One region of the Kocuria nitroreducens genome, then DNA from elsewhere that is predicted to be linked to it. Evidence: riboswitches for the same ligand, from Rfam matches in the RefSeq annotation. Region 1 holds a riboswitch; each other region holds the start of a gene.
The links. Region 1 has a riboswitch for S-adenosylmethionine ahead of ACFYE1_RS15165 (ABC transporter ATP-binding protein). Riboswitches for the same ligand answer to the same signal wherever they lie in the genome.
Positions count from the first base shown of each region.

Region 2: linked by a shared signal. The riboswitch ahead of ACFYE1_RS03600 (MetQ/NlpA family ABC transporter substrate-binding protein) and the one ahead of ACFYE1_RS15165 (ABC transporter ATP-binding protein) in region 1 are both predicted to bind S-adenosylmethionine.
Region 3: linked by a shared signal. The riboswitch ahead of ACFYE1_RS11260 (O-acetylhomoserine aminocarboxypropyltransferase/cysteine synthase family protein) and the one ahead of ACFYE1_RS15165 (ABC transporter ATP-binding protein) in region 1 are both predicted to bind S-adenosylmethionine.

Region 1 is NZ_JBHZTC010000025.1:5,724-7,902, forward strand. Features, by position in the region: gene ACFYE1_RS15160 (aliphatic sulfonate ABC transporter substrate-binding protein) at 1-164, opposite strand, end outside; gene ACFYE1_RS15165 (ABC transporter ATP-binding protein) at 254-1,078, opposite strand; SAM riboswitch class I at 1,084-1,188, opposite strand; gene ACFYE1_RS15170 (maleylpyruvate isomerase N-terminal domain-containing protein) at 1,295-1,972, shown strand; gene ACFYE1_RS15175 (CoA-binding protein) at 2,063-2,179, shown strand, end outside.
Region 2 is NZ_JBHZTC010000004.1:67,097-69,275, reverse strand. Features, by position in the region: gene dxr (1-deoxy-D-xylulose-5-phosphate reductoisomerase) at 1-839, shown strand, start outside; SAM riboswitch class IV at 886-1,002, shown strand; gene ACFYE1_RS03600 (MetQ/NlpA family ABC transporter substrate-binding protein) at 1,103-1,996, shown strand; gene ACFYE1_RS03595 (methionine ABC transporter ATP-binding protein) at 1,993-2,179, shown strand, end outside.
Region 3 is NZ_JBHZTC010000014.1:85,705-87,883, reverse strand. Features, by position in the region: gene ACFYE1_RS11260 (O-acetylhomoserine aminocarboxypropyltransferase/cysteine synthase family protein) at 1-1,024, opposite strand, end outside; SAM riboswitch class IV at 1,062-1,183, opposite strand; gene ACFYE1_RS11255 (Lrp/AsnC family transcriptional regulator) at 1,293-1,745, opposite strand; gene ACFYE1_RS11250 (thiamine pyrophosphate-dependent enzyme) at 1,988-2,179, shown strand, end outside.

The sequences.
Region 1 (2,179 bases):
GACAGCGGGTTGTAGGTGGCCCAGTCCACGCGGACGGTGCCGTTCCCGGCCGCCTCCGACGGCGCCTCGCCGGAGCCCTCACCGGCCATGCACCCGGTCAGGCCCAGGGCCAGGGCGGCGGCGAGCGCGGGGATCGTGCGGACGGAACGCTGGGGCAGGGGCATGGCGGAGCCTTTCGGAGGAGGTGGACGGTGCCGGGCGGCGCGGGTGGGCGCCGGGGCCGGCCCGGGGCGGAGAGACGGAGCGGGCCGCGTCAGCGGGTCGCGGAGTGGTGGGTGTCGACGCCGAGGTGGCCGAGGAGCTGCACGCGCAGCTCCGCCAGGACCTCGGAGGCCCGGTCCCGGGGACGCTCCCCGGGGACGGTGAGGATCGTGCTGATCGAGGCGGGAGCGGTGGGCCCGGTCCGGCCCAGGACCACGATCCGGTCCGCGAGCTGCAGCGCCTCGTCGACGTCGTGGGTGACGAGCAGGACGGTGGTGGGCTGGGCGGCGTGGATCGTGAGCAGGAGGTCCTGCATCTTCAGCCGGGTCAGGGCGTCGAGCGCGCCGAAGGGCTCGTCGAGCAGCAGGACCCCGGGGTTGCGGGCCAGGGCCCGGGCCAGGGACGCGCGCTGGGCCATGCCGCCGGAGATCGCGCGGGGACGGTGACCCGCGTGCGCGGTGAGGCCGACCAGGCGCAGCAGGTCGTCGACGACGGCGTCCCCCTCGCCCCGGGGGAGCCCGCGGGGCAGGCCCAGGCGGACGTTCTCGCGCACGGAGCGCCACGGCAGCAGGCGCGGCTCCTGGAAGGCGACCGCGCAGCGCGGGTCGATCCCGGACACGGGGGTGCCGTCGATGAGCACCCGGCCCGCCGAGGCGGTGTCGAGTCCCGCCGCCGCACGCAGCAGGGTGGACTTGCCGCACCCCGAGGGTCCGAGGATCGCCAGGACCTCGCCGGGCAGGGCCGTCACGTCGACGTCCCGCAGGACGTGGTGCGTCTCGCCGCCGGACGGGAACGCCTTGCCGACGTGCTCGAACACCACGGAGAAGGCGCGCTTCGAGGTGGTGGACGGCACAGGGCTCCGCAGAGAAGTGCTCATGATCAACTCCATCGGTCCTGGCATTAGCACCTCGCACGGAGGATCAGACGGATCCGTGCCGGTTGCTGCGACGTCGACGAGCCAGGTCTCTCAGCCGCTCCGGATGGTTACGGGCCCATTGAACGTCCTCGGCGCGTCCCCTGGCAAATCCGGCGCATCCGTGGTCGCCGTGACAGATCGCTGGCACAGGAGCCCTGCGTGCCCCACCATGGACCCATGACGAGCCGCAGAACCCCGGCCCGGGCGGACCTGGTGCGCGACGCCTGCGTGGCGTTCGGCGCGGTCCTCGACGGGCTCGGCGACGACGACTCCTGGGCCGCCACGGGGTGCACGGGGTGGTCGGTCCGGGACCTCACCCACCACTGCGCGATGGACGCGCTGCGGGGGCTGGTCGCCCTGCACACGCCCACGACCGCCCGCCCCGACCGGGACGCCGCGACCTACTGGACCGACCGGGACGGCGACCCCGCGGGGGCCGCCGAGGACCGGCGCCGCACCCGCGTGGCCGCTTCCATGGTCCTGGACTGGGATCCGGTGCGAGAGCTCCACCGAGAGACCGCCCGGGCGCTCGTGCACGCGGCGGAGCACTGCGGCGGCGGCGCGGTCCGCACCCAAGGGCACGTGCTGCGCGTCGAGGACCTGCTGAGCACCCTCGCGGTGGAGGCCACGGTGCACCACCTGGACCTGATCCAGCACCTGGACGGCTCCCCGGGCCCCGCCGTGGACGGGCTCGCCGAGGTCCGGCGCATCCTCACCGACCTGTGGGAGCGGGAACCGCTCGAGCACTGGAGCGACGAGCACTTCGCCCGCGTGGGCACCGGCCGTGCGGAGCTGACCGCCCAGGAGCGCGCGGAGCTGGGCGCGCACGCGGACCTCCTGCCGCTCTTCTCCTGACCCCTCCCGCCTTCCGTGCGGTGACCGTCACGGTGCCACCGCGCGGAAGAGGGCAGGGGGCGGGTGCGGGTTCCGTGCCAGGCTGGTGCCATGACCCGCAACGACCCCGCCGTCATCGACCGCCTCATGACCCGGCCCGGCCGGTGGGCCGTGGTGGGACTCACCGGCAACACGGCCCGCCCGGCCCACTCGGTCGCCCGGCAGATC
Region 2 (2,179 bases), on a different contig from region 1:
CCACCCTGGCGGCGCTGCGGGCCGGGCACAAGCTCGCACTGGCGAACAAGGAGTCGCTGATCGCCGGCGGCGCCCTCGTCAAGGCCGCCGCCGCCGGCACCGGGGACCCCGATGCCCTGATCCCCGTGGACTCCGAGCACTCGGCGCTGGCGCAGGCCCTGCGCGGCGGCACCGCCGAGGAGGTCGACCGGCTCGTGCTGACGGCCTCGGGCGGCCCGTTCCGCGGCCGGACCCGGGCGGAGCTGGAGACGGTCACGCCGCAGGACGCGCTGCGCCACCCCACGTGGGACATGGGTCTGATGGTGACGACCAACTCGGCGTCCATGGTGAACAAGGCGCTCGAGGTGCTCGAGGCGCACCTGCTCTTCGACGTCCCCCTCGAGCGCATCGACGTGGTGGTCCACCCCCAGTCGGTCGTGCACTCCATGGTCCAGTTCGTGGACGGCTCCACCCTCGCCCAGGCCTCACCCCCGGACATGCGCCTGCCCATCGCCCTGGGTCTGGCCTGGCCCCACCGGCTGCCCGGGGCCGCGCAGCCGTGCGACTGGACGCGCGCCACCGAGTGGACCTTCGAGCCCCTCGACCCGGTGGCGTTCCCGGCCGTCGAACTCATCAAGGCCGCGGGGGAGCGGGGCGGGACCTTCCCCGCCGTGTTCAACGCGGCCAACGAGGAGGCGGTGCACGCCTTCCACGACGGCCGGATCCGGTTCCCGGCCATCGTGGACACGGTCGACGCGGTGCTGGGCGAGCACGAGGACGACGGCCCGCTGGAGCTCCAGGCCGTGCTGGCGGCCGAGCGCTGGGCCCGCCGCCGGGCCCGCGAGGTCCTCGTCCGCTGACCGGACCGGATCCGCCCCCCCGCGGCCCGTGCTAGTCTGTCGGGCGGATGACGAGTCCCAGCACGAAGCCCTGGCTTGCTGGGCGGCAACCCTCTCCCGTAGTGGGGTGCCCCAGGTGAACCATCCGGCACCGGCCATCGACGGCCGGCGGCAAGTACGGTCCGACCGCGCACGCGCCCTCCGGCGCGCCCCCGACCGTGGCCGCCGGACCCGGTGGAGCTGGTGGAGACCTCGGACACCCCGGACCCACGGAAAGGCACCACATGCGATCGCAGCGCCTCCCCTCCCTCGCCCTGGCCACGGCCCTCGGCCTCACCCTCACCGCCTGCGGCGGCTCCGCCGGGGAGTCCTCCGGTGAGGGCGTGCTCGCCGACGACAAGGTCACCATCGGCGTCGTGGGCACCGACCCGACGCACGACGCCCTCCAGCGGGTGGCCGAGGAGCAGGGCATCACCGTCGAGTACGTCGACTTCTCCGACTACAACCAGCCGAACCCCGCCACCGAGTCCGGCGACGTAGAGATGACCTGGTTCCAGCACATCCCGTTCCTCGCCGACTACAACAACGCGGCCGGGGGCTCCATCACCCCGATCGGCTCGACCTCGATCTACCCGCTGGGCCTGTACTCCAACCAGTACGACTCCGTGGAGCAGTTCCAGGAGGGCGACGAGATCGCGGTGCCCAACGACGCCGTGAACCTGTCCCGGGCCCTGCTCGTGCTCGAGGCCGCCGGCCTTGTCGAGCTGACCGGCGACACCCTCATCCCCACCGAGCTCGACGTCGACACCGAGGCCTCGACGGTGCGGGTCACCCCGGTCTCCGCGGAGCAGACGGTGCTCTCGCTCGACTCGGTGGCCGGCTCGGTCATCAACAACGACTTCCTCTCGCGGGCGGACATCGACCCGCAGTCCGCGCTCGCCCAGGACGACCCCGAGTCCGAGGGCTCCCGCGTCTACGTCAACCTCTTCACCACGACCGAGGAGCTCGCCGACGACGAGACCCTCCAGCAGGTCGCCGACCTCTACCACGAGCAGGCCGTGCTCGACGCGGAGATGACGGAGACCAAGGACACGGCCGTGCCGCTGCAGCTGGAGCAGGCGGAGCTCGAGGAGCTGACCGAGCGCTACCAGCAGGAGCTGAAGGACCAGGAGCAGTGAGCGCGGCGGTCCCCGCCGGGCCGTCCGCACCCGGGCGCCCGGACGAGGTGCTCGTCTCCTTCCGCAACGTCTCCAAGACCTTCCGCACCGGCGCGGGGCGCGCGGCGCGCGAGGTGGTGGCGGTCGACGACGTCAGCCTCGACGTCCGCCGCGGCGAGATCTTCGGGGTGATCGGCTACTCCG
Region 3 (2,179 bases), on a different contig from region 1:
AGTCCCGGGCCGCGATCCCGGCGCCCGGGTCCCCGGGCACGCCGGGGTGGTGGACGCGGGCGACGGCGGGGTGCCCCGCCAGGAACTCGGCCACCTCGAGGGCCGAGTCCGTGTGGCGGGCCACGCGCAGGTCGAGGGTCTCGGTGCCCTGCAGGATCTGGCTGGCGTTGAACGGGGACAGCGTGGTGCCGAGGTCGTGCACGTACTTCGCCCGGACCAGGTGCAGGTAGGGGCTGGTCCCGGCGCACTTCTCGACGAGGCTCAGCCCGCCCCAGCGGGCGCGCGCCTGCGTGAACTGCGGCCACTTCCCGGGCCGCGCGGACCAGTCGAAGGTCCCGCCGTCCACGACCGCCCCGGCGAGCGCGTTGCCGTGCCCGCCCAGGAACTTGGTGGCCGAGTGCACCACGATGTCGGCGCCCTTCTCCAGCGGCCGGTACAGGGCCGGGGACGCGAGGGTGTTGTCGACGACGACGGGCACCCCGGAGGCCCGGGCGACGTCGGCGATCCCGGGCAGGTCCGGCAGGGTGGCCAGCGGGTTGCCGATGGACTCGAGCAGGAACGCCCGGGTGTCGGGGCGCACGGCCGCGGCCCACGCCCCCGGGGTGGTCGGGTCCACGAAGGAGACCTCGATGCCGTAGTCCGCGAGGGAGTCGGTGAGCAGGTCCACCGTCCCGCCGTAGAGCTTCTCGGAAGCCACGAGGTGCTTGCCGGTGCCCTGGCCGAGCAGGGCCAGCAGCGCGACGGCCACGGCGGACTGCCCGGAACCGGTCGCCACGGCGCCCGCGCCGCCCTCGAGGTCGCTGATCCGCTGCTCGAGCACGGCCACCGTGGGATTGCCGGTGCGCGTGTAGGTGAAGCCCGCCCGGGTCTGGGCGAACATCTGCCGGGCCGCCTCGTAGTCCGGGAACTCGAACGCCGCGGTCTGGTAGATCGGCACCGTCAGGGTGCGCTGGGTGACCTGGTCGTGGGTGCCGGAGTGGATCTGCCGGGTTGCGAGGTCGTGGTCGGTCACGGGGATGGACATGTCGCTGCTCCTGTGCCTTGCTCTTACCCGCACCGGTCATCCGCACGGGCCCGGTGGGCGCGCCGCGGAAGATGCAGGCCGCTTCCTCATCCGAACCACCCAATGAGCATGGGGTTGGTGCGTGACCCAGTCGGAGCTTGGCGGTCACGTCTCGTGAAGCTGGAACAACACTATGCGCAGAGGTAGTGGGTGTCCTTCCGCGACGCAAGATGACGACCGTGACGGTTCATGACGCCGGCCGTGCGCGGGCCCGTGCCGGAGCCGCGCGTCAGGCCCGGGTGTCGATGTCCTCGAAGATCAGGAACGTCTGGGTGTCCACCACACCGGGCAGCTGCTGGATGTGCTCGAAGATCACCTGCCGCAGGTGCACGGTGTCCACGGCCCGCACGAGGAGCATGACGTCGAAGTTCCCCCCCACCAGGGCGATGTGGTGCACGGCGGGGATCGCCCGGAGCTGGGCGCACAGCTCCCGCCAGGTGTTCTGCTGGAGCTTGAGCGTCACGTAGGCGGAGGACTGCAGGCCCGCCCGCACCGGGTCGATCACGGTGCTGAAGCGCAGGATCACCCCCTCGTCCCGGAGCCGGTTGATCCGGGCGTAGGCGTGGGCGCGGGAGACGTGCACGGCCGCGGCGATCGCGGTCACCGACTGCCTCGCGTCCCGGGAGAGCGCCGCGAGGATCTTCCGGTCGGTCTCGTCCAGCGGCACGGGGGTCGAGGGCACGGCGGGCTCCTTCGGGGCGGGTCGGTCGCAGCCTCCGGAACGCGCCGGACGAATGCGTGTGCTCCACGCCACACTAGAACATTTCGTCCACGTGCCGTGCACTGTTCGTCTCAGTCTTCTGCACTTTCCCGGCCTTGTGGATACGAACCATGCCCCGTTCTCATACTGGGAAGACAGAGTTGCACCGGCCTTCCTGCCTCCCCGGGTCCGCGATCGGACCGGGGACCGACCGAGGGGACATCATGAGCCAGACCGTCGAGACCCCCGAGGACCCCATCCTCCGGGCCTCCCAGACCTTCGGCATCACACCGGAGCAGTACATGCTCCCGGCCCGCGGCGAGATCCGCATGGTCGATCCGAGCGGGCAGCTGCTCGCCCCCGAGGAGCAGGGCACCGGCCCCGGCCACGAGTACCCGCTGCCGGCCAGGGACGTC